3 regions of the Bradyrhizobium sediminis genome follow, and region 3 is predicted to be linked to each of the others. Evidence: predicted binding sites of a transcription regulator. Region 3 holds the regulator's gene; each other region holds the start of a gene.
The links. Region 3 encodes LexA, which represses DNA repair genes until DNA is damaged. Its sites were predicted from a motif close to TGTTCNNNNTGTGTTCNG; they were not measured.
Positions count from the first base shown of each region.

Region 1: a site for LexA is predicted at 5,540-5,557, ahead of KMZ68_RS21890 (ribonuclease T2 family protein). Genes of this name have one in related genera too.
Region 2: a site for LexA is predicted at 4,515-4,532, ahead of KMZ68_RS24370 (DNA recombination protein RmuC). Genes of this name have one in related genera too.

Region 1 covers NZ_CP076135.1:4,585,411-4,595,968, forward strand. The annotation lists gene KMZ68_RS21855 (branched-chain amino acid aminotransferase) at 1-810, opposite strand, end outside; gene KMZ68_RS21860 (MarR family winged helix-turn-helix transcriptional regulator) at 1,208-1,768, shown strand; gene KMZ68_RS21865 (response regulator) at 1,765-2,487, shown strand; gene KMZ68_RS21870 (ATP-binding protein) at 2,512-3,900, shown strand; gene KMZ68_RS21875 (DUF3617 domain-containing protein) at 3,943-4,488, opposite strand; gene KMZ68_RS21880 (hypothetical protein) at 4,532-4,837, opposite strand; gene KMZ68_RS21885 (hypothetical protein) at 5,004-5,474, shown strand; gene KMZ68_RS21890 (ribonuclease T2 family protein) at 5,604-6,308, shown strand; gene KMZ68_RS21895 (23S rRNA (adenine(2030)-N(6))-methyltransferase RlmJ) at 6,496-7,356, shown strand; gene KMZ68_RS21900 (cold-shock protein) at 7,646-7,858, shown strand; gene KMZ68_RS21905 (outer membrane protein) at 8,059-8,682, opposite strand; gene uvrC (excinuclease ABC subunit UvrC) at 8,964-10,558, shown strand, end outside.
Region 2 covers NZ_CP076135.1:5,110,304-5,120,861, forward strand. The annotation lists gene dapD (2,3,4,5-tetrahydropyridine-2,6-dicarboxylate N-succinyltransferase) at 24-869, shown strand; gene dapE (succinyl-diaminopimelate desuccinylase) at 873-2,027, shown strand; gene truA (tRNA pseudouridine(38-40) synthase TruA) at 2,024-2,761, opposite strand; gene fmt (methionyl-tRNA formyltransferase) at 2,761-3,693, opposite strand; gene def (peptide deformylase) at 3,846-4,373, opposite strand; gene KMZ68_RS24370 (DNA recombination protein RmuC) at 4,564-5,772, shown strand; gene KMZ68_RS24375 (AmpG family muropeptide MFS transporter) at 6,018-7,391, shown strand; gene KMZ68_RS24380 (hypothetical protein) at 7,570-7,998, opposite strand; gene recR (recombination mediator RecR) at 8,024-8,629, opposite strand; gene KMZ68_RS24390 (YbaB/EbfC family nucleoid-associated protein) at 8,635-8,955, opposite strand; gene KMZ68_RS24395 (DNA polymerase III subunit gamma/tau) at 9,076-10,558, opposite strand, start outside.
Region 3 covers NZ_CP076135.1:3,092,122-3,102,679, reverse strand. The annotation lists gene KMZ68_RS14785 (ComEC/Rec2 family competence protein) at 1-1,005, shown strand, start outside; gene KMZ68_RS14780 (hypothetical protein) at 1,044-1,274, opposite strand; gene KMZ68_RS14775 (hypothetical protein) at 1,336-1,755, opposite strand; gene lexA (transcriptional repressor LexA) at 2,004-2,711, opposite strand; gene KMZ68_RS14765 (molybdopterin molybdotransferase MoeA) at 2,927-4,138, opposite strand; gene KMZ68_RS14760 (HAD-IA family hydrolase) at 4,273-4,902, opposite strand; gene KMZ68_RS14755 (MFS transporter) at 4,970-6,193, opposite strand; gene KMZ68_RS14750 (hypothetical protein) at 6,386-6,628, opposite strand; gene KMZ68_RS14745 (NADH:flavin oxidoreductase/NADH oxidase) at 6,865-8,037, shown strand; gene moaC (cyclic pyranopterin monophosphate synthase MoaC) at 8,119-8,628, opposite strand; gene trpC (indole-3-glycerol phosphate synthase TrpC) at 8,632-9,453, opposite strand; gene trpD (anthranilate phosphoribosyltransferase) at 9,469-10,482, opposite strand; gene KMZ68_RS14725 (peptidylprolyl isomerase) at 10,500-10,558, opposite strand, start outside.

The DNA.
Region 1 (10,558 bases), 1.5 Mb from region 3:
GAGCGCGATAATCGAATCGCGGGTGATGCCCGGCAGGATCGTGCCGAGCGGCGGCGTCAGCAGCGAACCGTCGTCGAACACGAAGAAGACGTTCATGCCGCCGAGTTCCTCGATGTAGCGGCGCTCGACCGCATCGAGGAAAACCACCTGATCGCAGCCGTGATCGATGGCCTCGGCCTGCGCGCGCAGGCTCGCGGCGTAATTGCCGCCGCATTTGACGGCGCCGGTGCCGCCGATCGCGGCGCGCGTGTAGTTCTCCGACACCCAGATCGACACCGGCGCAGGTCCGCCCTTGAAATAGGACCCGACCGGCGAGGCGATGACGGCGAAGATGTATTCCTCGGAAGGCTTCACACCGAGGAAGACTTCACTCGCGATCATGAAGGGCCGCAGGTAGAGACTGCCCTCGCCGCCTGGGATCCAGGCGCGGTCGATGCGCACGAGCTGCTCGACCGCTTCGATGAACACAGGTTCGGGCAGCAGCGCCATCGCCATGCGCTCAGCCGAACTCCGGAAGCGCCGGGCATTGGCGTCGGGGCGGAACAGGTTCACGCCGCCGTCGTCGCGCTTGTAGGCCTTGAGGCCTTCGAAAATCTCCTGCGCATAGTGCACGACGGCTACGGCCGGATCGAGCGGGAAATGCGCACGTGCTTCGACGCACGCGTCATGCCAGCCCTTCGCGCGATTGTAGCGGACCACAGCCATGTGATCGGTGAAAACCCGGCCAAAGCCCGGGTCCGCGAGCTTTGCCGCGCGCTCCTTCTCGGACGCCGGATTCGTCGCAGGATGGATTTCGAACTTCAAACTCATTCCCTCGTTTCCCGCTGTCGGAACCGACGCTATTTCTGGCGTCGGCCTGGCTCTCCGGGCCTGCTCAAACGAAACTCCCATGGGCTCTCTCCCGGATTGACGCTGGTCTCGCGTCTGCGCCGTGGCGCTGTTAGTGACGCCTGGCCTCGAGCTGGCCGGCCTTGCGGCCGGCTCCCCGCCGGCACGTCCTTAGGACATGCTTTTGTGGAATGCGGAAGTCCAGTATGTTTGCCGAAATGCCGCTCGACAATCGTACGGTCAACAATTCACGGCCTTGTTCGCACTCGACCGCCACTTCAGGCCTTGTCCGGCCCCTTGGAACTGTACCGCGCACGATACGACTTAATATTTCGTCGCGGCTGACAGTTTTGTAACATTGAACCCAAGATACGTCAATATGGCTGACATAAATTTCTCAGCATCCTCTACCGACCCTGATTCGAGGGCCGGCGAAGCGCGGTCCCCCGCCCCGGGCCACGCCGATTTGCGCTGGGATATCATCGAGCTATTGTTCTTCGCCTACCGGGATTTCGTCGGCGACGCCGATCACGAATTGGAGGCGTTCGGTTTCGGGCGGGCGCATCACCGGGTGCTTCACTTTGTCCACCGCTATCCCGGGCTCAAGGTCGCCGATCTCCTCGACGTGCTGCGCATCACCAAGCAGTCGCTGGGGCGGGTTCTCAAGCAGCTGCTCGACGAAGGCTATATCGTGCAGCGGACCGGCAACAACGACCGGCGGCAGCGCCTGCTTTACGCCACCGCCAAGGGCGAGGCGCTGGTCGGCAAGCTCGCGGGATTGCAGACCGACCGCATCAACCGCGCGCTGCGGGACGTCACGCCCGAGGCCGCCGATGAGGTCCGCAAATTCCTGCGCGCGATGATCGATCGCGACGATCCCGACAAGGTGCTGGCGACGATTCTCGGCACCGGCAACGCAATTGCAAAGGACCAGGCGTGATCCAGGCTGCCACCCTCGCGCGGACACCGCCGAAACCGGCTGACGACGCCCCGCATCTGTTGCTGGTCGACGACGACCGCCGCATCCGCGATCTGTTGTCGCGCTTCCTCTGCGGCGAAGGCTACCGCGTCACCACGGCGATGAGCGCCAGCGACGCCCGCGCCAAGCTGCTCGGCCTGCATTTCGACCTGTTGATCCTCGACGTGATGATGCCCGGCGAAACCGGGTTCGATCTCGCCCGCTTCATCCGCACCTCGTCCTCGGTGCCGATCATCATGCTGACGGCGCGCCACGAGGCGGAAGCCCGCATCGAGGGCCTGCAGATCGGCGCCGACGATTACGTCGCCAAGCCGTTCGAGCCGCGCGAGCTGGTCCTGCGGATCGGCAATATCCTCAAGCGCACCGCGCCGCCGCCGGTGGAAACGCTGGAGCAGGTCGCGTTCGGACCCTACGTCTACCACCTCGACCGCGGCGAACTGCGCCAGGGCGAGGAGATCGTCCATCTCACCGATCGCGAACGCGAGATGCTGCGCATTCTCGCCAGCGCCCCGGGCGAGACCGTGCCGCGCAGCGCGCTCACCGGCGACGGCTCCGTCAACGAGCGCGCGGTCGACGTGCAGATCAACCGTCTCAGGCGCAAGATCGAAAAGGATCCGGCCAATCCCCTGTTCCTGCAGGCGGTGCGCGGCGTCGGCTATCGCCTGGTCGCTTCCCCTTGAGCCCTTTGCAGTGAAACCAGCCCGATGAGCACGCTCGACACCGGCCTGACGCTGATCCGCACCGCTTCGCGGCGCGTCTCCGCGGCCAATGGCTGGATGGGCAACGCGTTCAAGAGCTGGATGCCGACCGGGCTCTACGCCCGCGCGCTGCTGATCATGATCGTGCCGATGGTGGTGCTGCAGTCGGTGGTGGCGTTCGTGTTCATGGAGCGGCACTGGAACACGGTGACGCGGCGGCTCTCCGCCGCCGTCGTGGCCGATGTCGCCACGCTGATCGATGTCTACAAGGTCTATCCGCAGGACAAGGACCGCGCGCAGCTGCGGCGCATCGCCCAGCAACGGCTCGGGCTGGTGGTCGATTTCCTCCCGGTCGGCGACATGCCGCCGCCCGGCCCAAAACCGTTCTTCTCGCTGCTCGACCAGACGCTGTCGGTACAGCTCGGCCGGCAGATCGCAAAGCCGTTCTGGATCGACACCGTCGGCCGCTCCAACCTGGTAGAAATCCGCATTCAGCTCGACGACGCGGTGATGCGGATCTTTGCGCAGCGCAGCGCCGCCTATGCGTCAAATTCGGAGATCTTCATCTTCTGGATGCTGGGGACCTCGTCGATCCTGCTGATCGTCATGGTCTTGTTCCTGCGCAACCAGATCAAGCCGATCCTGCGGCTGGCGGATGCCGCCGAAAGTTTCGGCAAGGGCCGCGAGGCGCCGAACTTCCGGCCCCGCGGCGCGCGCGAAGTGCGCCGCGCGGCGCACGCCTTCCTGGAAATGAAAGCGCGCGTCGAGCGCTCGATTGAACAGCGCACCGCGATGCTGGCCGGCGTCAGCCACGACCTGCGCACCATCCTGACCCGCTTCAAACTGGAGCTGGCGCTGATCGGCGACAGTCCCGAGGTCGATGGCATGCGCAAGGATGTCGACGAGATGTCCGGCATGCTGGAGGCCTATCTGGCGTTCGCGCGCGGCGACAGCGGCGAACACGCGCAACCGACCGACATGGCGATGGCGCTGGAGGAATTGCGCAGCGACGCCGAGCGCAACGGCCACACCGCGACGGTATCGTTTCACGGCCTGCCTGTGGTGACGGTGAAGCCGGCGTCGTTCAAGCGCTGCCTCGCCAACCTTGTCTCCAACGCGGCAAGGCACGCCAGGACGATCGCGATCACCGGCCATCGCGACCACCGTTATCTCACCGTGACGATCGACGACGACGGGCCGGGCATTCCACCTGACATGCGCGAGGAGGTGTTCAAGCCGTTCCTGCGGCTCGACGACGCCCGCAACCAGGACGAGGGCGGCACCGGCTTGGGGCTGGCGATCGCCCGCGACATAGCGCGCTCGCATGGCGGCGACATCACCCTCGGCGACAGCCCGCTGGGCGGGTTACGCGCCACGGTGCGGGTGCCGGTTTAGTCCTCTTCTCCTTCTCCCCGCTTGCGGGGAGTCAGTTCCGGATTATTTCGGCAGCTGCTTCGGGATCATGCCCTTCAGCTTTTCCATGTCCGTGATGTTCATCTTGATGCCGCCGGGCATCACGATGTCGCCGGGCTTCTGGTCGGGCTTGCAGGCGCCCAGCCACTTCGCCTCGATCGTCGCGGTCGAATCGCGCGGCACGGCGGCGGGACCGCGATCGGTATGCGAGGTGGACTTGACGGTGTAGGCGGAATTGAAGTCGCCCGATATCTCGGCATGCGAGGTGATCGTCACGCCGGCGACGCTACAGACGGAATCGGTGACATAGCCGGTCGCGGTCTTCTGGATGTCCTGCTTCGAACACATCTCCTTCGACGCCGGCGAGAACGACGAACTCATTTCCTTGTCGGTGGCCGCGTCGGTGCAGTGCTGGATCGTCATCTCCGGCATCGGCGAGCCGGTCCGCAACGTCTTCATCTCCCACAGGCCCGCCTTGCGCACCGGCAATTCCGCCGCGCGCGCCTCGAACGCCGGCAGTGCGGCCAGCAGGCAGGAGCCCAGACAGAAGGCAAGCAGCTGTCGCGTCATGCTCCGCGCTCCCCGGCAGGTTTTGTCAGATCGGTAGTCCGGTTCAGTAGTTGGCGCGCACCGGCCCTCCGGCCGCGCCATATGGCAACCAGCGGCAGGCGAAGGAGATGTAGCCGCCCTCATCAGGCTGCACGGCGAGGAATTTCACCACCTTGCCGTAAAAGGCGCAGTGGTCGATCGCCCGCGCGCGAACATCCATCTGCGACGCCAGCGAATAGGCAACGATACCGCCGGTGTCGTTGCCCTTGATCGGCGGCACCCATTGGGCCTGCGCCGGCGCGCACGCCAGCATCCCGCACATGGCAATCCCGCACATGGCAACCAGGCTCGCGGCCCCGAACTTTCGCATCGCAGACTCCATTTGGCTGGAAGACACCTTAAGGCGCATCGGCCGCCATGAAAAGAACGGGTAACGGCCGAAGGCGCACTAATCGGCAGGTGTTGCCGCGTTGCACTTGACCTCGTGCGGGCTTCGCGGCACCGTCCCAGGCGTTGGAACATCCGGCGGATAGCCCATGCGCGACTTCTTCACATCCCTGAAACGACCCGCTCTCGGCACCGCGTTCGGCGTCATGCTGGGACTGTTGTCGTTTGGCCAGGCGGCCGAAGCCGCCAATCCGCTGGAGCTGAATTTCGGACTGTTCGGGCCGCGCTACGACGGACGGGTCAAGGAATGCACTGCCGCACTTGGTACCATCACCAACCAGTTCTGGGAGAAGGAAAGCACCTACTGGAACTCGTCGCTGCGGATCACCGCCTACGGCCAGGTCCATGAAACCGCGTTCCGGCCCTGGCAGTCCGACAACATTCCGCGCCGCTATTGCAGCGCCGACGTGATGCTGAGCGACGGCAAGATGCGGCAGGTGCACTACTCGATCATCGAAGACGGCGGCTTTGCCGGCTTCGGCCAGGGCGTCGAATGGTGCGTCACCGGGCTCGACCGCAACTGGGCCTATAATCCCAGCTGCAAGGCCGCCAAGCCCTGAGTCGGGCGCCCTTTCCGGGCCAACCTGACCTTCGCGAACAGCCTCGAAGCCGTCCTTCCTTATTTTGTTCTTGAAATGTTCCGATCGCCTGCTAGGCTCCCGGGCGGTTTCGGGTATGGGAGCGTCGCCATGTTTCGTCCTTCGCGGATTTGGATTTCGCAGGCATTGATCTCATTGGGCCTGTTCGCCGTGGCCGCCGCGATCGGCATCGCGGGACCGGCTTCGGCGCAGGATCGCCGTCAGAATGCCCCCGGCGAGTTCGATTTCTACGTGCTGTCGCTGTCCTGGTCGCCCTCCTACTGCGAGGAAGCGGCCGAGCGCGGCAACAGCGGGCGTTCGCAGCAAATCCAGTGCGGCCGGCCCTACGCCTTCGTGGTCCACGGGTTGTGGCCGCAATATGAGCGCGGCTTTCCCAACTACTGCCTGCGGCCGTCGCCGCGGCTCGATCGCAATATCATGAGGTCGATGCTGGATGTGATGCCGGCGCCCGGGCTGATCTTTGCCGAATGGGACAAGCACGGCACCTGCTCCGGGCTCGGCGCGCGGGCCTATTTCGAGACCATCCGCAAGGCCCGGGCCGCGGTGAAGATCCCGCCGGAATATCTCGAATTGGCCGCCGAGAAGACCCTGGCACCGGCCGAGGTCGAGGAAGCCTTCATCAAGGTCAATCCGGGCCTGAGCGCTTCGGCGATTGCGGTGGTCTGCGGCAAGAAGCGGCTCAGCGAGGTGCGCATCTGCATGAGCAAGGACCTGCAGTTCCGCGCCTGCGAGGAGACCGATCGCCGCGCCTGCCGCCGCGACGAGGTGGTGATGCCGCCGATGCGGGGCGGCTGATTTTCAACCGTCATGCCCGGCCATAGTAGTCTGCCTTGCGCAGACTGCGTAAACTTGTCTGCGACCCGGGCATCCACGTCTTCTTCTTTGGTCTTGTCAGCCAAAGGTGTGGATGGCCGGGACAAGCCCGGCCATGACGCGTAGAAGACGCCTGCATCTCCTCTCAGCGGGCGCCAGGTTTTCCCCCATGAACTACCGTCACGCCTTTCATGCCGGCTCGTTCGCCGACGTCATCAAGCACATCGTGCTGGTGCGGATGCTGACCTATCTGCAGGAAAAGCCGGCCGCGTTTCGCGTCATCGACACCCATGCCGGCGCCGGGGTCTACGATCTCACCTCCGAGGAAGCGCGCCGCGGCGGCGAGTGGACCACGGGAATTGCGCGCATCATGCAGGCGCGGTTCTCGGAAACGACCGCGCCGCTGATCAAGCCCTATCTCGACATCGTCAGGGCGTTCAACCCGCAGCGTGACCTCGTGGCCTATCCCGGCTCGCCGCTGATCGCGCGGGCGCTGCTGCGGCCGCAGGATCGGCTGACCGCCTGCGAGGTCGAACCGAAGGCGCGCAAGCGCCTGATCGAGGCGCTGCGGCGCGACACCCAGGCCCGGGTGGTCGACCTCGACGGCTGGATGGCGCTGCCGGCCTTCGTGCCGCCGAAGGAGCGGCGCGGGCTGATCTTGATCGACCCGCCCTTCGAGGCAAAGGACGAGTTCGAACGGCTGGCCGACGGCTTCGCCGGGGCCTTCGCGAAGTGGCCGACCGGCAGCTACCTGCTGTGGTATCCGGTGAAAAGCCGGCGCGCCACCGATGAGCTGGCGCGGCATGTCGCCGGGGTGGCCGCTTCTACCGCCCCGCCGGGAAAATGCCTGCGGCTGGAATTCAGCGTGGCGCCGCAGGTCGCGGGCGGCGGCCTGACCTCGACCGGCCTGTTGATGGTCAACCCGCCATGGACGCTGATGGGCGAGTTGAAGGCGATCCTTCCCGAGTTGGAAAAGCCGCTCGGCCAGGGCGGCGCCGGCCGCTTCCGGCTGGAGGTACCCAAACCGTAGTAAGCCCGAGGCCCCCGGGGCTGCGGCGGACGGCCACCCGCAATAGTCCGATCAGAACGGTAGGCAATTTGCCGGGAACTATATTATGCTCGCTCCTACAGGGACTGGCTTACGTTCCGCTTTCGCATATGGGAGCGGCGGAGTGACAAGGCCTCGTAGAATGCCAAGACGGATCGGCGTGACGGCCTAATCCGCAAGTGGCCAAGCTCTCCGGCAGCGAATGTCCGGTCGGGCCGTTGCGCGCGGGACGCGCCCAGCGGCGGGAGCAATGCGGGGGAGGAGTTTCCCGATGGCCATGACGGGTACGGTCAAGTTCTTCAACGGGGAACGTGGCTATGGCTTCATCAAGCCCGATGACGGCGGACGCGATGTATTCGTGCACATCACCGCAGTGGAGCGGGCCGGGTTGAAGGATCTGACCGAAGGACAGCGCATCACCTTCGAGGTCGAGCCGGACAAGAAGGGCAAGGGCCCGAAGGCGGTCAACCTCGTGATTTCCTAGCGCCGCGTTCAAAATCATTTTGACGAAATCGGGCGTGCCCGGGCCAAAGCGCCAACGGGTCCGCGCGTAGCGCGGCCCGATGACAGGCTCCGCGCGTCTTCGCGCAGATGACACGGGCAGCCAAACGCGCATTTTGAGACCGCAAAAAAATCCCGGCCGCTGCAAGCGGCCGGGAGGTTAAGGTGGTCCAGTTTTCTTGTTTAGAAGTGATAGTTCACGCCGGCGCGCACCAGGCCGAAGCGATAGCCGTTCGACGCCCCGGTGATGGTGAAGTTGGAGTTGGCGAGATCGACGTAGAGATATTCGATCTTGGCGCTCCAGTGCTGGGCGAGGCCGAACTCGGCGCCGGCGCCCACGGTCCAGCCGGCGTTGGTATGGGTCTCCGACAGCCCGAAGGTCTCGCCGCGCAATTCGCCGAACGCCAGACCGCCGGTGCCGAAGAACAGGATGTTGTTGAAGGCGTAGCCGACCCGGCCGCGCACGGTGCCGAACCATGGATTCGAGAATTTCCACGGCGCGAAGGTTTCATCGGCGCCGGTCGCCTGGATGTCGGCTTCGGCGCCGAACACCCATGGCCCGTTCTGCCAGTTGTAGCCGCCCTGCACGCCGCCCACGAAACCCGACGGCTTGGTCGGGTTGTTGTCGACCTTGCCCCAGGCATAGCCGATGTTGCCGCCGAGATAGGGGCCGGCCCAGCTATAGGCATTGAGCGGCTGGTTGACGGTATAGGGAGCCCGCGTTCCGTAATTCATGTCGGCCGCCTGCGCCGCCATGGTCCAGCCTGCGGCGACCAGCGCCACCGCGCCCGATACGAACTTCTTCATCGCACTCTCCCAACGCAACTGCCGTGACCTTCCGCTTCGAAAGGCGCCCGGCGGGGGCGCGATGCGAAGCCGCATGGTTACGGAACTCGATCTTTTTCTGATAAGATTTATCGAGAGTTTTAAGTTAAAGGCTTGTTAAGGCCGGTTACCGCCCGCTCATCATTCTTAACAAAGCGTTAGGCGGCGGATCCGGCGCGCCGGATCGCAGCAGCGGTGGCTGCGCCTTCCGTCCCCGCCGCGACGCTGGCGATGCCCGGCCCCAGCGCTTAAGTATTCGGCCGATGGACAACGATTCTACCGACAATCCCAAGGTTTCCGGCCCGCGGACGGCGCGGCGCGGCTCCGGTCCGGCCTCCCGGCCCGCGGATCTGCCGCCGCCGGACCCGGCGCTGGAGGATATCGACCCGGCGACGGCGGGCATCGAAGAGGACGACGAGGCGCGGCTGCCGGAGGCCCCGGACGAATCAGCCGACGTGCTGCCGGAAGGCCGGCTCGCGGTCGGCCATGCCGCGATCGAGCAGGCGGTGCGGCTCGCGCCGACCTCGCCCGGCGTCTACCGCATGCTCAACGCCGGAAACGACGTGCTCTATGTCGGCAAGGCGAAAAACGTCCGCAAGCGGCTCTCCTCCTATGCGCGGGTTTCGGCGCCGCAGCCGGCGCGCATCCTGCGCATGATCGCCGCCACGGTTTCGGTCGAGATCGTGTCGACCTCGACCGAAACCGAGGCGCTGCTGCTGGAAGCCAATCTGATCAAGCAGTTGCGGCCGCGCTTCAACGTGCAGCTGCGCGACGACAAATCGTTTCCCTATATCCTGATCACCGGCGACCACTGGGCGCCGCAGATCCTCAAGCATCGCGGCGCGCAGTCGCGGCCCGGACGGTACTTCGGTCCGTTCGCCTCTGCAGGCGCGGTCAATCGCACCATCACCGCCCTGCAGCGCGCCTTTCTGGTGCGCTCCTGCACCGACGCGTTCTTCGAAAGCCGCACCCGGCCCTGCCTGCTCTATCAAATCCGCCGCTGTGCCGGGCCTTGCACCGGCGAGATCGATTTTCCCGGCTATACCGAACTGGTGCGCGAGGCGACGGATTTCCTTTCCGGCCGCAGCCGCGCGGTGAAGCAGGAACTCGCCGGCGAGATGGAGAAGGCTTCGGCCAATCTCGCCTTCGAGACCGCGGCACTTTACCGCGACCGGCTCGCCGCCCTGTCCGCGATCCAGTCGCAGCAGGGCATCAATCCGCACACCGTCGAGGAAGCCGATGTCTTCGCCATCCATCAGGAGGGCGGCTATTCCTGCATCGAGGTCTTCTTCTTCCGCACCGGGCAGAACTGGGGCAACCGCGCCTATTTTCCCCGCGCGGAGAAATCCTTCACCCCGGAAGAGGTGCTGTCCTCGTTCCTCGCCCAGTTCTACGACGACAAGCCGCCGCCGAAGCTCATCCTGCTGTCGCATGCGATCGAGGAGACCGGGCTGTTGGCCGACGCGCTTTCGATCAAGGCCGGCTTCAAGGTGGAGATCGCCACGCCCCGGCGCGGCGAAAAGAAGGAGCTGATCAGCCACGCGCTCACCAATGCGCGCGAGGCGCTGGGCCGCAAGCTGGCCGATACCGCGACGCAAGGCCGGCTGCTGCAGGGGCTGGTCACCACGCTCAGGCTGGCGCATCCGCCGAAGCGGATCGAGGTCTACGACAACAGCCACATCCAGGGCACCAACGCGGTCGGCGCCATGATCGTGGCGGGGCCGGATGGCTTCATCAAGAACCAGTACCGCAAGTTCAACATCAAGTCCGAAGGCCTGACGCCGGGCGACGACTACGCGATGATGCGCGAGGTGCTGCAGCGCCGCTTCAAGCGGCTGATGACTCAGGCCGCCGAAGG
Region 2 (10,558 bases), 2.0 Mb from region 3:
GCGCGCTCCCCAAGGAAATCTCGATGTCTCTCGCCTCCCTCGAATCCACCGTCAACTCCGCCTTCGAAGCCCGCGACGGCGTTTCGACGTCGACCAAGGGCGAAGTCCGCGAGGCCGTGGACCATGCGCTCGAACTGCTCGACAAGGGCGAGGCGCGTGTTGCCGAGCGCGAGGCCAGCGGCAAGTGGAAGGTCAATCAGTGGCTGAAAAAGGCGGTGCTGCTGTCGTTCCGCCTCAACGACATGAGCGCGATTCCGGGCGGCCCCGGCAAGGCGGCGTGGTGGGACAAGGTGCCGTCGAAATTCGAGGGCTGGGGCGAGAACCGATTCCGCGACGCCGGCTTTCGCGCGGTCCCCGGCGCCATCGTGCGCCGCTCGGCCTTCATCGCCCGCAACGTCGTGCTGATGCCGTCCTTCGTCAATCTCGGCGCCTATGTCGATGAATCGACCATGATCGACACCTGGTCCACGGTCGGCTCCTGCGCCCAGATCGGCAAGCGCGTGCACATTTCCGGCGGCGTCGGCATCGGCGGCGTGCTGGAGCCGCTGCAGGCCGAACCCGTGATCGTCGAGGACGATTGCTTCATCGGCGCGCGCTCGGAAGTCGCCGAAGGCGTGATCGTGCGCAAGGGCGCGGTGCTCGCGATGGGCGTGTTCCTCGGCGCCTCCACCAAGATCGTCGACCGCGAAACCGGCGAGACCTTCATCGGCGAAGTGCCGGAATATGCCGTGGTGGTGCCCGGCACCCTGCCGGCCCGCCCGCTGAAGAACGGCCAGCCCGGCCCGTCCACCGCCTGCGCCGTGATCGTCAAGCGCGTCGACGAGCGCACCCGCGCCAAGACCAGCATCAACGAGCTGCTGCGGGACTAGGGCATGACCGATGCCCTTTCCATCGCCCGCGACCTGGTCCGCTGTCCCTCGGTCACCCCCGCTGATGCCGGCGCGCTCGGCGTTCTCGAAAACATCCTGAAGGCCGCCGGCTTTACGGTGCATCGCGTCACCTTCGGCGAACCCGGCACATCAGATATCGACAATCTCTATGCCCGCATCGGCGACTCCGCGCCGCACATCACCTTCGCCGGGCATACCGACGTGGTGCCGCCGGGCGATGAGAGCGCCTGGAGCCATGGCGCGTTCTCGGGCGAGGTCAAGGACGGCCTGCTATACGGGCGCGGCGCGGTCGACATGAAGGGCGGCATCGCCTGCAGCGTCGCGGCGGTGCTGGAATATCTCGCCGCGAATGGCGGCAAGCCAAAGGGCTCGATCTCGTTTTTGATCACCGGCGACGAGGAAGACATTTCCGTCAACGGCACCATCAAGCTCCTGCAATGGGTGGCGGCGCGCGGCGAGAAGTTCGACCATTGCGTGCTCGGCGAACCCTCCAATGTCGAGGTGCTGGGGGACTGCATCAAGATCGGCCGCCGCGGCTCATTGCATGGCATGCTTTACGTCGATGGCATCCAGGGCCACGTCGCCTATCCGCACCGCGCGTCGAATCCGGTACCGGATATTTCGCGATTAATCGTGGCGCTCAGCGACGAGCCGCTCGACCACGGCAGCGCCCAGTTCCAGGCCTCGAACCTCGAATTCACCTCCGTCGACGTCGGCAACAAGGCCGGCAACGTGATCCCCGGCCAGGCGCGGGCGAAGTTCAACATCCGCTTCAACGATCTGCACACCCAGGAGACGCTGCGGCAGCTGGTCGACGAGCGCCTGGCGAAAGCCTGCGGCAACCGGATCCGCGCCCGGATCGTGTGGGAGCCCTCCAATTCCAACGTGTTCGTGACCAAGCCCGGCCCCTTCACCGATCTCGCGGTCGCCGCGATCGAGGAAGTCACCGGCCGCAAGCCGGAACTCTCCACCTCCGGCGGCACCTCGGACGCGCGCTTCATCGCCAGCTATTGCCCTGTGATCGAGTTCGGCCTGGTCGGCCAGACCATGCACCAAATCGACGAGCGCACGCCGGTTGCCGACCTGGAAAAGCTGACGAGGATCTATCGCGGCGTGCTGGACCGGTATTTCGCCTAGTAGTCTACCCGCACCAGATAGAGTCCGTCGGGCGGCGCGACCGGGCCGCAGGCGGCGCGGCTGCGGGCGTCGAGCGCTTTCTGCAGGTCCTCGGCGTTCCAGCGGCCCTCGCCGACCCAGACCAGCGATCCCACCATCGAGCGCACCTGGCTGTGCAGGAACGAGCGCGCCGAGGTGACGATGTTGACGGCGTCGCCGTCCCTGATCACGTCGAGCTGGTCGAGCGTCTTCTCCGGCGATTTGGCCTGGCATTCGGTGTCGCGAAACGTGGTGAAGTCGAACTTGCCGACCAGCAGCTGCGCGGCCTCATGCATCGCGTCCGCGTCGAGCGGCCGCGGCAGCCGCCAGACCTTGCCGATATCGAGCGCGAGATTGGCGCGGCGGTTCGATATCCGGTAGAGGTAATGGCGCTTCTTCGCCGAGAACCGCGCCTCGAACGTATCGGGCACGACCTCCGCTGACAGCACGCCGATCGGATGCGGCCTCAAATGCGCATTCAGCCCGTCGCGAAAACGGCCCGGCACGAAATGCTTGGCAATATCGCAATGCGCGACCTGCCCCAGTGCATGCACCCCGGCGTCGGTGCGGCCGGCGCCGTGCACGCGCACCTGCTCGCCGCAGATCGCTTTCACCGCATCTTCCAGCGCGCCCTGCACCGACGCGCCGTTTTCCTGCAGCTGCCAGCCGCAGAACGGGCTGCCGTCATATTCGATGATGAGCTTGTAGCGGGGCATCAGACCAGCCGCATCGGCGGCTGCAGCGGGGTGCCGCGCAGGAAGACGTCCGCCTTCATCGGCGCCTTGCCGGCGCGCTGCAACTCGAGAATCCGGATTGCGCCGTCCCGGCAAGCTATCGCGAGGCGATCGTCGAGCAGATCGCCCGGCTCGCCGGAACCATCAGCCGGTTCGCAGCGCAGGATTTTCACGCGGACCTGCTCGCCGTCGATGGGCAATTCGCACCACGCGCCGGGAAACGGCGACAACCCGTGAATGTGGCGCAGCACGTCGCGTGCCGGCCGGTTCCAGTCGATCCGCGCCTCGGCCTTTTCGACCTTGGCGGCGTAGGTGACGCCGTCGGCGCTTTGCCTGGTCAGCTGCAATTTGCCGCGTTCCAGCGCGCCCATCGCGCGCACCATCAAATCAGCGCCGAGCGGCGCCAGCGCGTCGTGCAGGTCGGCCGCGGTCATCGCATCCGTGATCGCCAGCCGCTCGGCCATCGCGACGTCGCCGGTATCGAGTCCGACATCCATCTTCATCACCATCACGCCAGACTCGGCATCGCCGGCCATGATGGCGCGGTTGATCGGCGCCGCGCCGCGCCAACGCGGCAGCAGCGAGGCATGCAGGTTGAAGCAGCCAAGCGGTGGGGCGTCGAGAATGGCCTGCGGCAGGATCATGCCATAGGCGACGACCACTGCCGCGTCGGCGTCGTGCGCGCGAAACTCCTCCAGCGCTTCCGGTGTCTTCAGGGTCGCAGGCGTCAACACGGGGATGCCGAGCCGCCGCGCTTCTTGCTCGACCGGGGTCGGCTGCAGTTTCATGCCGCGCCCGGCGGGCTTCGCCGCGCGGGTGTAGACGGCCGCTATCTCGTGGCCATGGGCCACCAGTTCCAGCAACGTCGGCACCGCGAAATCGGGCGTGCCCATGAAGATCAAGCGGAGCGGCATAAAGAGTTGTCCTGAGGCTATCCGTCATGGCCGGGCTTGTCCCGGCCATCTACGTCTTTGGCGCGGCGAGAAGAACGTGGATGCCCGGCACATCTGGCGCAAAGACGCGCTTCGCGCTTTAGGCCGGGCATGACGGCTGATGAATCGCGGCCCTACTCCGCCGCCCTCTTCGCGGCCTTGGTGAACTTCTTCAGCACGCGGTCGCGTTTCAGCTTCGACAGATAGTCCACGAACAGCACGCCGTTGAGGTGATCGATCTCGTGCTGGATGCAGGTGGCGAACAGGCCCTCGGCGTCTTCCTCATGCACCTTGCCGTCGAGATCGGTGAAGCGGATGCGTACCTGCGCCGGCCGCTCCACTTCCTCGTAATAGTCAGGGATCGACAGGCAGCCCTCCTCGTAGACCGACATCTCTTCCGACGACGACAGGATCTCCGGATTGATGAAGACGCGCGGCAGCGGCTTGGTCTCGCCCTCATCGCTTTTCTTGGCGAGGTCCATGGTGATCAGCCGCAGCGGCTGGGCGACCTGGATCGCCGCGAGCCCGATGCCGGGCGCGTCGTACATGGTCTCGAACATGTCGTCGGCGAGCTTGCGGATCTCCGTCGTGACCTTCTCGACGGGCCTGGAGATCAGCCGCAGCTGCTTGTCCGGCAGGATGATGATTTCTCTGAGTGCCATGATTTCTCTAAGTGCCCTGGCGGGCGATTTAAGCTGCTGATTTGCCGGGGTCAATGCGCCGGCGGAACTGGTTTACCGACGGTTAGCCACGAATATTAGCCAAATATTAACCACGAAAATTAACCCGAAGTTCACCTTAAATGTTCCCTCTTCGTTCGCGTTCAAGAGCGAATCGGCTACAAGTTCTGCCATGAACGAGATTCTTCTCACGATCGGCGACTGGCCGGTCCACACCGGCGAGGCGCTGATCGGCTTCGGCGCGCTGGCGCTGGCTCTGCTCCTCACCATCGCCATCGTGATCGCGCGGTCGGGCAGGCGCGGCGCGGAACTGGCGATGGCGCAGGCCATCCGGGCCGACGAACTGGAAGAGCGGCTCAGCGAAATGCTGCGCGCCCAGAGCGAGGCCACCGGTCGCGTCGACGCCATGGGCCAGGCGCTGGCCGGCCGCCAGGCCGACATGGCGCGCGCGGTCAGCGAGCGGCTCGATTCGGTCACCCATCGCGTCGGCCAGTCGATGGAACAGACCACCCGCAACACCATGGATTCCCTGCGCGTGCTGCACGAGCGGCTCGGCATCATCGACAATGCGCATAAAAATCTCACCGACCTGACCTCGCAGGTGACGACGCTGCGCGACGTGCTCGCCAACAAGCAGTCACGCGGCGCCTTCGGCCAGGCCCGGATGGAAGCTATCGTCCAGGACGGCATGCCGAAGGGGGCTTACGAATTCCAGTACACGCTTTCCTCCGGCAAGCGGCCGGATTGCGTGGTGTTCCTCCCCGATCAGCGGCCGCTCTGCATCGACGCCAAGTTCCCGCTGGAAGCCATGACCGCGCTGCATGACGCGCGCAGCGACGAGGAACGGAAATTCGCCACGCAGCGGCTGCGCGCCGACGTGATGAAGCATGTCAGCGACATCGCCGAGAAATACCTGATCGCCGGCGAGACCCAGGACACCGCGCTGATGTTCGTGCCATCGGAATCGGTCTACGCCGAAATCCACGACGGTTTCGACGACGTGATCCAGAAGGCCTATCGCGCCCGCGTCGTGCTGGTGTCGCCGTCGCTGCTGATGCTGGCGATCCAGGTGATGCAGCAGATCCTCAAGGACGCGCGGATGCGCGACGCCGCCGACCAGATCCGCACCGAGGTGCTCAACCTCGGCGACGATCTCAATCGCCTCCGCGACCGCGTGCTGAAGCTGCAAAAGCATTTCGGCGACGTCAACGAGGACGTCCGCCAGATCCTGATCTCCGCCGACAAGATCGAAAAACGGGCGGGACGGATCGAGGAACTCGATTTCAGCAAGGCGGAAGCGCCTGCCGAGCCCGCAGGCATCGTCAAGCCGGTCGCGCCGGAGCTGTTCCCATTGCCGCGCAAGCTGCAGGCGGGGGAATAACACCAACTGTCATTACCCGGCTCTTCCTTCCCTTCTCCCCTTGTGGGAGAAGGTGGTTCTCGCGAAGCGAGGACCGGATGAGGGGTCTCTATCCGCGGAGACAGACCCCTCACCCGCCCGCGATGCTTCGCCATAGCCGATGCAAAGCATCGGCGTCTTGTCTAAGAACGGCGGTCGAAGACCGCCTATGCCCCCTCTCCCACAAGGGGAGAGGGGAAGAAGCGCGAATCTGCTAGCACTGCGGCATGACATCCACACCCGAAGCTGCCACCAAACCGCCATCCGTCCGCTCCGCGCCCCGCGCCTCCTGGCGCGAAGGATGGGCGGTATACCTGCAGCGGCGGGTCCTGATCGTGCTGCTGCTCGGCTTTTCCTCCGGGCTGCCGCTGGCGCTGTCGGGGTCGACGCTGCTGGTATGGATGCGCGAGTCCGGCGTCGATCTCGGCACCATCGGGCTGTTCGCGCTGGTCGGCACGCCCTACACGCTGAAATTCCTGTGGGCGCCGCTGGTCGATGCGCTGCATGTGCCGTTTTTCACGCGTGCGTTCGGCCGCAGGCGCGGTTGGCTGGTATTCTCGCAACTGTTGCTGATCGGCGCGATCCTGCTGCTGGCGCTGACCGACCCGGCGCGCTCGCCGCTGTTCGTGGCGCTCGGTGCGCTTTTGGTTGCGACGATGTCCTCGACCCAGGACATCGTGGTCGATGCGTTTCGCGTCGAGAGCCTGCCCGAGAGCGAACAGGCCGCCGGCATGGCTTCCTATGTCGCGGCCTACCGCATCGGCATGCTGGTCTCGACCGCGGGCGCGCTGTTCATGGTGAGCGCGTTCGAATCAACCGGCCTGACGCGCGGCTCGGCATGGATGTGGGGCTACGTGGCGATGGCGGCGCTGGTGCTGATCGGCACCGTCACGGCGCTGGCCGCCACCGAGCCCGGCCAATCGGCGCGCGCGGAAGCCGCCACAAGCGCGGACAGCGCATTCACGCGCGTGATGCATGCGGCGGTAGGCGCGTTCTCCGAATTTCTCGTCCGAAAGGATGCGTTGGCGGCGCTCGCCTTCGTGGTGCTGTTCAAATTCACCGACGCGTTTTCCGGCACCATGACCGCGCCGTTCGTGATCGACCTCGGCTTCACCCGCAACGACTACGCCGCCATCGTCAAAGGCGTCGGCCTTGCCGCCACCCTGATCGGCGGCTTCGCCGGCGGCTATGTGGCGCGGCGCTATCCACTGGCCGCCAGCCTGTGGATCGGCGGCGTGCTGCAGGCGATCGCCAACCTGTCGTTCTCCTGGCTCGCCTATGTCGGCGTCAATCAATGGGCGCTGGCGTTTGCGATCTCGGCGGAAAATTTCACCAGCGCGATCGGCACCGTGATCTTCGTCGCCTATCTGTCGGCGCTGTGCAAGAATCCGCTGCACACCGCTACACAGTATGCGCTGCTTACCGCGCTCGCCGCGGTGGGACGCACCTATCTGTCGTCAGGCGCGGGCTATGTGGCGAAGGCGACCGGCTGGCCGCTGTTCTTCGCGATCTGCGTCGTGGTCGCGGTGCCGAGCCTGATCCTGCTGGCCTGGCTGCAGCGGCGCGGGCATTTCGACGAGTTGGGGCCGGTGAAGGTTTAAGCGGCGAGTTGGCAACGCGGCGTCAGCATCCTCAGTTGTCGTCCCCGCGAAGGCGGGGACCCGGTATTCCAGAGCAGCTGCGATAGAACCGAGAGAGCACGGCGCACTGGGTCGCCCGGTCAAGCCGGGCGATGACAGCGGTATTTGTGGGCGACGACTTCGTGCGGACGGCCCTGTCTCAATGCTTCGTCACCACGCTCCACTTCGTCACCACGGCCTCGCTCATCTGCCCGGCGTCCTGCGCGCAGGCGACTTCGTCGACCTTGATCGAGATTTCCTTGCCGATGAAGCCCTTCAGTTGCGCGGCCTGGGCGTCGCTGGAGGTGACGAGCTGGAACGTCTCGGGGCCGGTCTCGAGGTTGCAGAGCCCGTTCGGCGGCGGCAGCCGGCGCGGTTCGCTGGTGAGCTGGTAGGTGGCGACGCGCTTGCCCTTCTTGGCCCCGCGGACCTTCATGGCGTTGAGCTCTCCCGACAGCACGTCGCCGGCCTTGATCGGCTTGCCCGGCTTCGGCACCGGTTGCGCCTGCTGTGCCCAGCCGGATGGAGCGGCGAGAGCCACCATCATTGCCGCAAAAGCCAGGCGTCCGGCGAATCGTCGTTTCGTCATGTCGATCAGTTCCGTCTCTTGATTGCTAGAACAACGTACGCTGCCGCATGGCTGCGGACAGCGTGCCTTCGTCGAGATAATCGAGTTCGCCGCCCACCGGCACGCCGTGGGCCAGCCTCGTCACCTTGACGTTTGCCTCCTGCAGGAGGTCGGTGATGTAATGCGCGGTGGTCTGGCCGTCCACGGTCGCATTCAACGCCAGAATGATTTCCGTCACCCGCGGGTCGTGGGCGCGCGCCACCAGCGCGTCGATGGTGAGGTCCTGCGGGCCGACGCCATCGAGCGGCGACAGCGTCGCGCCGAGCACGTGATAGAAACCGTTGGTGGCATGCGCGCGTTCCAGCGCCCAGAGATCGGCGACATCGGCGACCACGACGATGATCGAGGGATCGCGCCGCGGATCGGTGCACACCGTGCAGGGATTTTGCGTATCGATATTGCCGCAGGTCTTGCAGACCTGGATCTTGTCGATCGCCACCTGCAGCGCGCCCGCAAGCGGCGTCATCAGCGCCTCGCGTTTCTTGATCAGATGCAGCGCCGCGCGCCGCGCCGAACGCGGGCCGAGCCCCGGCAGCCGCGCCAGCAGCTGGATCAGGCGTTCGATTTCGGGACCGGCAACCGCGGAAGACATGCCGGCTAGCCGAGACCCAATCCGGGCGGCAGCCCGAGCCCGCCGGTCAGCGCCTGCATCTTCTCCTGCATCGCGGCTTCCGCCTTGCGCTGCGCGTCGTTATGCGCGGTCACCAGCAGATCCTCGAGGATTTCGCGCTCGTCCGCCTTCATCAGCGAGGGATCGATCCTGACCGCCTTGACCTGCATCTTCGCGGTCATGCGCACGGCGACCAGCCCGCCGCCGGAAACGCCCTCGACCTCGACATTGCCGAGCTCTTCCTGCATCGCCTGCATCTTCGATTGCAGCTGGGCTGCCTGTTTCATCATGCCGAGGAAATCAGCCATGAATGCTTCCCTTTGAGATTCCAGAGCCCCGATTCGATTGTATCAGAATCGAGGCTCCATTCGTTTGTTTTGACGCGCGTCTTCCTGACGCGAACCGTTATCCGCTTCGCTCGAAACGCCCTAGAAATCGTCGCTGTCGGGACGCTCGGCGGGATCTTCTCCGCTAGCATCGGATTCCGGCGGCTCGGGGGCAAGCCGGCGGACCTCGACCACCTTGGCGCCGGGGAATCGCGCCAGCACCTCCTGTACCCTGGGATCGGCTTCCGCGGCGCGCTCGCGCTGGCTTTTCTGCAACTCGTTCTGCGACCGCAGCGTCGGCTGTCCGGCCTCGTTGGACACGATCACGGTCCAGCGCCGCCCGGTCCATTGCTCCAGCTTGCGCGAGAGATCGTTGATCAGGGTCCGCGCCGCGCTGCGCTCCAGCGCCAGTTCGAGCCGGCCGTCCTCGATCCGGACCAGGCGGACATCGGCTTCCAGCGCGGCTTTTGTCAACAGATCGCGCTTCTCGCCGGCCAGCGCCACCAGTTCCGGATAGCTTGCGATCCTGAGCGCTGCGGGTGCGGACTGCGTCTCCGCCATCGGCGCCATCATTTGCGGGCGTGCCGAAGGTTCGGCGCTGGCGCGCGGCGCGGCAGACGCGCGCGGCGCCGAGGCCGGCATCGAAGACATCGTCGAAGCGGGCGCCGTCCGCGCCGATGCTGCGCTTGCTGCGGCAACCGGCGAAGCGCCGCCATTCTGTTCGATCATCCGGATCGCCTCGTCCGGCGTCGGCAAATCCGCGACATAGGCGATGCGCACCAGCACCATTTCCGCGGCCGCCGCCGGCCGGGTCGCGGCCTGCACCTCGGTGATGCCCTTGAGCAGCATCTGCCACATCCGCGACAGCACCCGCATCGACAGCTTGGACGCGAAATCGCGGGCGCGCACGCGCTCGGTCTCGCCGAAGGCGACGTTGTCGGCCGTTGCCGGCACGATCTTGACGCGGGTGACGAAGTTGACGAATTCGGCGAGATCGGACAGCACCACGATCGGATCGGCGCCGGTGTCGTATTGCTCGCGGAATTCCCTGAAGGCGCTGGCGATGTCGCCGCGCGCCAACTGTTCGAACAGATCGATCACCCGGGTGCGGTCGGCGAGGCCGAGCATCTGCCGCACCGCATCGGCGCGCACCGGGCCCGCCGCATGCGCGATCGCCTGGTCGAACAGCGACAGCGAATCGCGCACCGAGCCTTCCGCCGCGCGCGCCAGGATGCCGAGCGCCTCCGGCTCGACCTCGACGTTCTCCTTCGCCGCGATATTGGCAAGATGCCCCATCAGCACGTCGGCGTCGACCCGGCGCATGTCGAACCGCTGGCAGCGCGACAGCACCGTGACCGGCACTTTGCGGATTTCGGTGGTGGCGAACACGAATTTGGCGTGCTCGGGCGGCTCTTCCAGCGTCTTCAGGAACGCGTTGAACGCCGCGGTCGAGAGCATGTGGACTTCGTCGATGATGTAGACCTTGTAGCGGGCGCTGGCCGGCGCATAGCGCACGCTGTCGTTGATCTGGCGCACGTCGTCGACGCCGGTATGGGACGCGGCGTCCATTTCCAGCACGTCCATG
Region 3 (10,558 bases):
GCTCTGTTCGCCGCGCCCGACAATTCGGCCACCGCGCGGGCGGCGCTGTGGGGCGGGCGGGAGGTCGCGATGCTGGCGCTGGCCTCGCTGGTGGCGGGGCTCGCGACCATGCCCTATGCCGCCTTTCACTTTCACCGGGTGACACCCTTTGGCGTCATCGCCAATCTCGCGGCGATGCCGGTGGTGTCGGCTGTGGTGATGCCGGCGGGCCTGCTCGGCATGGTCGCGATGCCCTTCGGCTTCGACGGCGTGTTCTGGCAGGTCATGGGCTGGGGCATCGACTGGATGATCACGGTGGCGCAATGGGTCGCCGCACTGCCGGGCGCGATCGGCCGCATCGCGGCATTCGGGACCGGGCCGCTGGTCGCGGCCAGCCTCGGCATCATCCTGATGGGGCTGCTGCGCACGCCGCTGCGCTGGGCGGGCGCAACCCTGGTGGTGCTGGCGGTGGCATGGGCTCTGGTCCGGCCGCAGCCGGATATCCTGATTTCCGCCGACGGCCACAATATCGGCGTCCGCGGCAGGGACGGACGCCTGCATCTGATCCGAAGCGCCAAGGAGGCTTTTCTGCTGCGGGAATGGCTGGCGGCCGACGCCGACGGCCGCGTCCTTACGGATTCCTCGCTCGCCGAAGGCGTATCATGCGACCAGGCCGGCTGCGTGGCGCAACTGGCCGATGGCGGCTTGGTCGCGCTGGCGTTGCGGCCCGAGGCGCTGGCGGACGATTGCGAGCGCGCGGCGCTGCTGGTCACGGCGCGGCCGGCATCGCCGGGCTGCGGCGCGCTCGTGGTCGACCAGGATCGCCTGCGCCGGCAGGGCGCGCTGGCGCTGCGGCGAACCCGCGACGGATTTGCGGTCGATGCGGTCAGGCCGAAAGGCGTCGATCGGCCGTGGTCGCCAGCGGTGGCGGGCGATGCGGAGGACGGGACCAGCCTGGTGCGCCCGGCCATCGCGAAGCCGGCGGACGCGACGCCGTCGGAAGCCGACCTGCAGGCGGACGACTGAGGCGGTGAGGCCAGTCAATCGCCAAGTCGCTGATCAAGTCAGCTTTCACCGCTGGATTGCGGATTTTCCGGCAGTTCGAAGGCGCCGAGATGAAACTCGTCGACGTCGTCCGTAGTCGTCATTTTGACCAGCGTGAAAGACGCATCCGGGAACTGCTGCCAGATGACAAGATCCTCCGCCGCAACGGTGAGCCAGCCGAACGTGAACATGTACCGGCCGGGCTCCGTCACCCGCCCGGCTTTTTGCCATGTCACCTTGCGAACCGCCAACAGCGTCCCCTTCGCGAGCGGCCCTGCCGGCCTGGACCGGCAGGGTTATCTACATGGCCATTCAGGCGGAGATCGCCGCCGCTGTTGGCGTCGCGGCTGCCGGTCGTTCCTGCGCCGTCACCTGCTGCGCAACAGGCAATTGCAGCACAGTGGCGTGCTGACCTTCGCAGAGCTGCGTCACCAGCACACTGCTTCCATCCGGAAATTCGATCGAGTCATGGTGGCGCTGCGGGACGTTCGGCTCGACCGCGCCGAATTTTCCAACCCGGAAATTGAGGGCCTTGGTCCAGATCCACCCGTTGTCGTATTTGACGTTGTCAGCGAACGCCAGTTCGGTTCCGGGAAGGATGCAGACCGCCACCTCGGGCTCGGCTTCCGAGGCGAAGCCGCGCGTCGAGGTGCCGCGGAATGTCGTGGTCGTCAGCGTCTCTCCGACTTTGGCGGGGCGTGACGCTACGGCGTGGAGACTATAGTCACACATCGGATCGCTCCTCATTCGAGATAGCCAACCCGCGCCCCTTGAGAGGCGCAGGCCTCTATCAGAGTGGACGGCAATCAAAATATGCCTGATTGTGGGCAATTCTACGGCTCTCGACGGCGAGTTCGATCACAAATGCGTTTGAGGATTTGGCGGAAATAGCTTCGCCGCGCGCGCGACAGATGCATTCACCGCGGCCGCCATTGGACTGCCGCGGTTTCCCTGCCTGGGAACGACCGATCCGGGGCGGATCAGTACTTCCGGTACAGTCCGATCAGCTTGCCCTGAATCCTGACCCGGTTCGGCGGCAGGATGCGGACTTCGTAGGAGGTGTTGGCCGGCTCCAGCGCGATCGACGCGCCGCGGCGGCGGAAGCGCTTCAGGGTTGCTTCCTCCTCGTCGATCAACGCCACCACGATGTCGCCGGTGTCGGCACTGTCGTTGCGCTGGATCAGTGCCATGTCGCCGTCGAGAATGCCGGCGTCCACCATGGAATCGCCGCGCACCTCGAGCGCGTAATGCTCGCCGGAGCCGAGCATGTCCGGCGGCACGCTGATGGTGTGACTGCGGGTCTGCAGCGCTTCGATCGGCGTGCCTGCGGCGATGCGGCCCATGACGGGAACCGCGACCGGACGCTCGCCGTCACTCTCGGAACCGGCACTGCTGGAACGCACCTTGCCGAGCGTGCCTTCGATCACGCTGGGCGTGAAACCGCGGCGGCCGTTGCCGGCGCCGGCGCCTGAAATCTCGGGCAGCTTGATGACCTCGATCGCGCGGGCGCGATTGGGCAGCCGGCGAATGAAGCCGCGCTCTTCCAGAGCGGTGATGAGGCGATGGATTCCCGACTTCGAGCGCAAATCCAGCGCGTCCTTCATCTCGTCGAAGGAAGGCGGAACGCCGGATTCCTTCAGGCGTTCGCTGATGAATCGCAGGAGTTCATATTGTTTGCGCGTGAGCATCTCGACCAATCCCCAGTTTGACGGTGTCATTCGATTCCGAGAGGCGTTTTCCGGGAATCGAGGCGTTCAGGGAATCAAAGACTCCAGAACTTCGATTAGCTGGCACCAATACTCGAAACAAATCATGAACAGACACTATATGTTCCATATGTGTTCCGCAACCACTTAATTTATCGTCAACGCAGCAGGATTTGTTGGGACAGGTGGTTTTGGGGTCAGTCCGGAAGCCGCAGGATCTCGCAGGGCGTGCCAGCGGCAGCGGCAGGCGCAAACGGGCGGCGCATCACGAGCGCCGCTGCCGCAGCGAGATTTCCGAGCAGCGAGCTGTCCTGATGGTTGACCGGAGTGGCGATCAGGACGCCGTCGGCGCGCCGCTCGAGACGCGCGCGAAGATAGTCCTCGCGCATGTCGTTGGCGGCGACGTCGGACCCGAGCAAAGCCGTTTCGCTGACGTGGTGGACGGCCGACCGGCCGGACAGCGCGCGAATCAGCGGCGCCAGGAACAGGAAGCCGCAGACATAGGACGACACGGGATTGCCGGGCAGGCCGATCACCCGCATCGCGCCGAGCCGCCCGTGCATCATCGGCTTGCCCGGCCGCATCGCGATCCGCCAGAACGCCATGGCGACGCCCTCGGCCTCCAGCGAGCGCTTGACCAGGTCGTGGTCGCCGACCGATGCGCCGCCCATGGTGACGAGGATGTCGGCGCCGCTGTCGCGGGCGCGGCGGATGCCTGACGTGGTGGCCTCGACGGTGTCGGCGGCGATGCCGAGATCGACGGTCTCGGCGCCTGCACCCCGGGCCAGCGCCCGCAGCGCGTAGCCATTGGAATAGACGATCTGTCCGGGGCCGGGGATCGAGCCTGGCATCACAAGCTCGTCGCCGGTGGCGAGCATCGCCACTTTCGGCCGGCGATGCACGGCCAACTCCGGGTGGTTCATGCCCGCGGCCAGCGAGAGATCGCGGTCGGTGAGGCGGGTTCCGCGCGGCAACAACACGTCGCCCTCGCGAAAGTCGATGCCGGCCGGGCGGATATGCCGCCCGGGCCGCGCGGCTTCCGTGATCGTGATGCCGCCGTCCTCGACGACGGTATCTTCCTGGATGATGACGGCGTCGGCGCCCGCAGGGATCACGCCGCCGGTAAAAATCCGCACCGCCTCGCCCGCGCCGACCGTCCTTTCGAACGGGCGGCCGGCCGCGACCTCGCCGATCACCTTGAGCCGCGCCGCCACATGAGAGGCGTCGGCGGCGCGCACCGCATAACCGTCCATCGCCGACATCGCCTGCGGCGGCTGGGTCCGCAACGCCGCGACGTCGCGCGCCAGCACTCGGTGGTAGGCCGCATCCAGCGCGACCATTTCCTCCGGCAGCGGCTCGACGCCGGCGAGAACCGCGGCGAGGGCGTCGGCGACGGGCATCAGTGCCACGGTGAAACTCCCACTTTGACGTCATTGCCTGCGACAAACGCGAAGCGTTTGCGCAAGGGAGCGCATGCGACGAAGCAATCCAGCTTGCTGCTCCATGGATTGCTTCGCTGCGCTCGCAATGACGGTCTCATAGCTTAAATCCCGAGCTCCGCCAGCGCCTTCGCCACGTCATCGGTCGACCTCACGTGAACCCCGATCAGGCCCCGCGCCCGCGCGCCCTCGATATTATCGGCCAGATCGTCGAAGAACACGATGCGTGAGGCCGGCACGCCGATCGCCTTCACCACATGGTCATAGGCGTCAGCGTCGGGTTTCCGCAGCCCGATCGCGGAGGACAGAAACATTTCCCGGAAATGGCCGAGCACGTCGGCATAGGCGACCGGAAAATAATCGACATGGGCGTTGTTGGTGTTGGAGAAGGCATAGAGCGGCAGACGCTTTGCGGCGCGGGCCAGCAGCGCTGCGATGCCGGGCATTTCGCCGACGAAAATCGCATTCCAGCCTTCCAGCAGTTGCCGGTCGGAAAGCCCGATGCCGAGCGATTGGCGCAGGCTTTCAAAATACGCGGCATCGTCGATCTTGCCGACCTCATGACGCCGGTAGGATTCCTCGCGGACAAAGCGCGCGGCGATCTCGGCAGGCGCGCAGCCAGCGTGACCGGCCCAGCAGGTGAGCGCCTTGTTGAAATCGATATCGAGCACGACGCGGCCGAGATCGAACAGCAGCACGTCGGCGGCGCCGGGGGTGAGGAGAGGCGGGCTCATGGAGGCGGTGTACGAAAAACGAACGAAGCGGGCAACGGTGATAAGCGCTTGAAGCCCTGCAAAGCCTTCAATCCGATCGCAAAACCTCTTCCGGCGGTTTGGTGTGGCGGAACATCCGCAGCAGGGCCAGGTCGTAGCCGATCTTCAAGACTCCGCACACCACCAGCGGCAGGCCGGAGAACGGACCGGCCAGCATGAAGCCGGCGATGGCGGGGCTGATCGAGGAGGCGAGGCTGCGCGGCACTGCGGTGACGCTTGCCGCCGCGGTGCGCTCGGCGGGGGTCACCACGGCCATGACGTAGGATGACCGCGTCGGCACGTCCATCTGCGACAGCGCCGAGCGAACCAGCAGCAGCGCCAGTACCACGGTCAGGTCGGACGAAAACGCCGCCGCGATCAGGCAGAGGCTGGAGGGGATGTGCGTGAACACCATGGTGTTGATGAGGCCGATGCGGCCGGCGAGCCAGGCCGCCACCGGGAATGACATGGCGCCGAGCAGGCTCGAGAAAAAGAAGTAGACGCTCGCCGCCTCCAGCGACAGGTTGAAACGCTGAAACAGCCACAGCGCCAGCAGCGACTGCACCACGAAGCCGCCGGCAAAGGCGTCCATGCTGAACAAGGCGGCGAGCCGGTAGACGATGTTGCGGGATGGCCCGAGTGCTGGCTTCGGAACGTCCGCCGCGTGGCTGTGGTCGCGCGGCAGACGCCGGTAGAGCAAAGCCGCCAGCAATCCAAGCACGGCGTACAGATAGAACATCAGCTTGATCGCAGAGAGCCTCGACCAGCCGCCGGACACCAGCGTCTCAGGCAAGGCCGCCGCCAGCGAGCCGACGGCCGCGGTGAGGGAGCCGATCAGGCTGTAGCGGGCAAAGATGGCGGTGCGGTCGCGGTCGGCGGTCTCCTTGGTCAGCAGCGCATGCTCGAGCGGAACCAGCATGCCGAGATCGCCGCCGGACGGATTGATGCTGCCGATGAAGGCGATGAGCAGGACCAGAGCCAGCGTCTCCGCCGCCGGAAATATCAGGCCGGTGAAGACCATCAGTCCGGCGCCGGCGAGGAAAAGACTTCGCAGCTCAAACCGCGGCGCGATGAAGCCGGTGATCAGGGTCAGGACCGCCGTTCCCAGCAGCGAGGTAGAGGCGACGACCCCGATCGCCTGCGGGCTGAAGCCCGCCGCGGAGAGGTAGACCGGCAGGATGATGATCGCAAAACCGTCGCCGAAGCCGCGCAGCGCGCGGGCGCCATACAAGCAAAGAATATCGGAGGGAGTTCTCATCGAGCTGCCGACCATGTCTCATCTCCACTGATGGAGCGAGACAACGCTTGGCTGCGCGCAGCTGACCGGGCGGTTGCCGTTGGCCCGAACTCGATACAGATAATCACGCCGGGCCCGGGCGTTCAAGTGCAGGTGCCGGCATAGCGGCGCAGACCTGGTCCTTTCTTGGCTCTTTGCAAAACAAGCCGATCGTGCCGGACAGCGGCCTTACCTGGAAGCGTTAGCGATCTTGTGCTCCAGGTGGCCGGTCTCATGATCGCGGCGGAGCTGGCTCAGTGAGGTTTCGTTCAGTTGAAGGAGAACCTCGCTGAGTTCCTCGGCTTCCGGATAGCCGGCAGCGAAACCCTGTCCGTAAATCTTGCGCAACGTCTTGATGGGGGTGTTGCCGTGCTTGTGGCTGATTTCGCCATCCTTGTTGCGGTGGCGATTGTCGAGACCGGGCTTGCTCATGGTGCTCTCCATTGATCCACAGCCGGCAGCATCCGCCCGCCGGGACCGAATGGCAACCTTGCACCGCAACCGGCGAGACGGATTGCTTCGCCAGCGCTCGCAATGGCGGTCCTGGAAGAATCCGGGTTCATGAAGGCTTTGCTGTCGCCGTGCCGCGCGTATACCGTCACGCCCAGAAGAAGACCGCCCGGCCAGCACGTCGGGGTAACGATGTCCGGAAGACGAGGAAACCATTCATGACCGAAACGCTGCTGTTTTCGCCGCTGACCATCCGGGGCGTCGAGCTGAAGAACCGTATCGTGGTGCCGCCGATGCACCAGTATTCCGCGATCAAGGGATTTCCGACCGACTGGCACCTGATGAATGCCGGCAAGTTCGCCGCCGGTGGCGCGGGCCTCGTCGTCGTCGAGTCCACCAAGGTCGAGCGCCGCGGCTGCGGCACGCTCGGCGATCTCGGCATCTGGGACGACAAGTTCATCGAGCCGCTGGGGCGCCTGGTCGAGTTCATCAAGCAGCAGAACGCGGTCGCCGGCATCCAGCTCGGTCACTCCGGCCGCAAGGCGCGCGCCAACCGGCCCTGGGAAGGCGACGGACCCCTGAAGCGGACGCCCGATATCGACGACTGGGACGAATGGACGCCGGTGGCGCCGAGCGCGATCGCGCACAGCGAGAAATGGCCGGCGCCGCGGGCGCTGGAGCGCCATGAAGTGAAAGACCTGGTGCAGGCCTGGGGCGAGGCGGCCCGCCGCACCGATGCGGCCGGCTTCGACGTGCTGGAACTGCACGGCGCGCACGGCTATCTCGTCCACGAATTCCTCTCGGAAAGATCCAACCAGCGCGCCGACGAATATGGCGGCTCGGAATTAAACCGCATGCGCTTCATCACCGAGGTGACCGAAGCGGTGCGCGTGCACTGGCCCGACCGCAAGCCGCTGTTCGTGCGGCTGTCGGTGGAGGACAATGCCGGCTGGGGGCCCGAGCAAAGCGTGCGGTTGGCAAAGATCCTCAAGACAAAAGGCGTCGATGTCATCGACTGCTCGTCCGGCGGCATCACCGACGTGGCGCCGATCCTCGGCAAGGAAATCAAATACAGCTATCAGGTGCCGCTGTCGGAATATGCCCGCCGCCACGCCGACATCATGACCATGGCGGTCGGCCTGATCATCCACGGCGACCAGGCCGAACAGATCCTGCGTGACGGGCAGGCCGACCTGATCGCGGTCGGACGCGAGATCCTCAACAATCCGAACTGGCCGATGGACGCGGCGTTGAAGCTCGGTGTCGAGGGGCCGTTCCGCAATGTGCCGCCGCAGTTCGGCTGGTGGCTCGGCACCCGCGCCAAGCGCGGCTTCGGCACCAGGCCGTCGACCTGGCAGAGCGGTCTGCACGATTCCGGTAAGGTCTCCTGAGTTCGGGGAGGGGGAGCGTATCGTCGGTCGGACTGATGAGGGATGAGTTCGGCGTCTGCGGCCGGCGAGCGCCATCCTTCCTCAAGCGCGGTAATGACCGGACTTGCCGCCCTTCTTCTCGACCAGATGAATACCTTCGATCCGGACCCCGCGCTCGACCGCCTTGATCATGTCGTAGATCGTGAGACACGCGACCGACACCGCGGTCAGCGCTTCCATCTCGACGCCGGTTGGGCCGGTAACCTTCACCGTGGCGCGAACGATGCAGCCGGGCAGCTTTTTGTCCGGGGCGATATCCAGCGTGACCTTCGACAGCGCCAGCGGGTGGCACAGCGGGATCAGCTCCGACGTGCGCTTCGCCGCCATGATGCCGGCGACGCGCGCGGTGCCAAGCACATCGCCCTTCCTGGCATTGCCGCTGACGATCAGTTCGAGCGTCGCCTTGCTCATAATGACGCGGCCTTCTGCCACCGCGGTACGTTCGGTTGCGGGCTTTTCGGACACGTCGACCATCCGCGCTTCGCCCTTGGCGTCGATGTGGGTGAGGGCGGAACCGGCCTTTGTGGTTTCCCTGGAGGATTTCCGCGCCATCGATCAGCGCGTCCCGGTAGCGCGCGGGGCCTCGGTTCGCGCCAGCAGCGCGCGGGTGGCGGCGGTGACATCGGCCTGCCGCATCAGGCTTTCTCCGACCAGGAAGGTCGACATGCCGACGCGCGCCAGCCGCGCCAGGTCGGCAGGCGCGAAGATGCCGCTTTCGCCGACCATCAGGCGATCTTTCGGAATCAGCGGGGCCAGCGCTTCGCTGGTCGCCAGCGTGGTCTCGAAGGTGCGCAGGTTGCGATTGTTGACCCCGATCATCGGCGAGCGGAGTTTCAGCGCCCGGTCGAGTTCGCTGCGTTCATGGATCTCGATCAGGACATCCATGCCATGCGCGATGGCGGCGTCCTCGATGTCCCTGGCCGCGGCGTCGTCGAGCGCCGCCATGATGATCAGGATGCAGTCGGCGCCGTAGGCGCGGGCCTCGACCACCTGATAGGTGTCGAACATGAAATCCTTGCGCAGCACCGGCAGCGAGGTGGCCGCGCGCGCCGCCACCATGAAGTCGAGATGCCCCTGAAACGACGGTGTGTCGGTCAGCACCGACAGGCAGGCGGCGCCGCCGGCCTCGTAGGCTTTGGCGAGAGCGGGCGGGTCGAAGTCGGCGCGAATGAGACCCTTGGAGGGCGACGCCTTCTTCACCTCGGCAATCAGCGCATATTCGCCCTGGGCGAGCTTGCGGCGGATCGCGCCGACAAAGCCGCGCGGCGCGGAAGCCGCCTTCGCCTGCGCCTCCAGCCCCGCAAGCGGATGCGCGCGCTTGGCGGCCGCGATCTCCTCGCGCTTGTAAGCCTCGATCTTGGTCAGGATGTCGGACATGCCGGGCCCTTCGGGTCAGCCGTTGGAGACCGCGATCAAACGCTTGAGCCGCGCCAATGCCGCGCCCGAGTCGAGCGACTGGGTGCCGAGATCGACGCCTTCCTTCAGATTCTTGGCGCGGCCGGCCACGACCAGCGCCGCGGCGGCGTTCAGCAGCGCCACATCCCGGTAGGGGCTCGGCATCCCGTCGAGCACGCTTTGCAGCGCGATCGCGTTGGCGTCGGCATCGCCGCCCTTCAAGGCGTCGCCGCCGACGCGCTTGAGGCCGGCTTCCTCCGGCGTCACCTCGAAGGTGCGGATGTTGCCGTTCTCGAGCGCCGCGACGAAGGTCGGACCGGAGAGGGTGATTTCGTCGAGGCCGTCGGAGCCGTGCACCACCCAGACGGATTCGGAGCCGAGATTCTTCAGCACCTGCGCCAGCGGCTGCACCCATTGCCGGGAGAACACGCCGACCATTTGCCGCTTCACGCCGGCCGGGTTGGACAAGGGGCCGAGCAGATTGAAGATCGTGCGGGTCGCCAGCTCGACGCGGGTCGGGCCGACGTTCTTCATGGCGGGATGATGCGACGGCGCGAACATGAAGCCGATGCCGGCCTCAACCACGCAGCGGCCGACATGGTCGGGCGAGATGTCGATCCTGACCCCGAGCGACGACAGCACGTCGGCCGCGCCCGAGCGCGACGACAGCGCGCGATTGCCGTGCTTGGCGACGGGGACGCCGCAGCCCGCGACAATGAACGAGGCGCAGGTCGAGACGTTGACAGAGCCGGAGCCGTCGCCGCCGGTGCCGACGACGTCGACGGCCTCGGCGGGAGCCTTGACCCGCAGCATCTTGCTGCGCATCGCCGACACCGCGCCGGTGATCTCGTCGACGGTTTCGCCGCGCACCCGCAGCGCCATCAGCAATCCGCCCATCTGCGACGGCGTGGCTTCGCCCGACATCATGCTGTCGAAGGCGGATGCCGCTTCGTCGCGCGACAGCGTCGCGCCGGTGGCGACTTTTCCGATGATAGATTTGAGGTCGTCCATCGCGTGCTTTCGGATGCTCAGTTATTCGCGCCCGTCACCTGTGCGAAGGCGGCCTGGTTGATGGTGGTGCCGATCG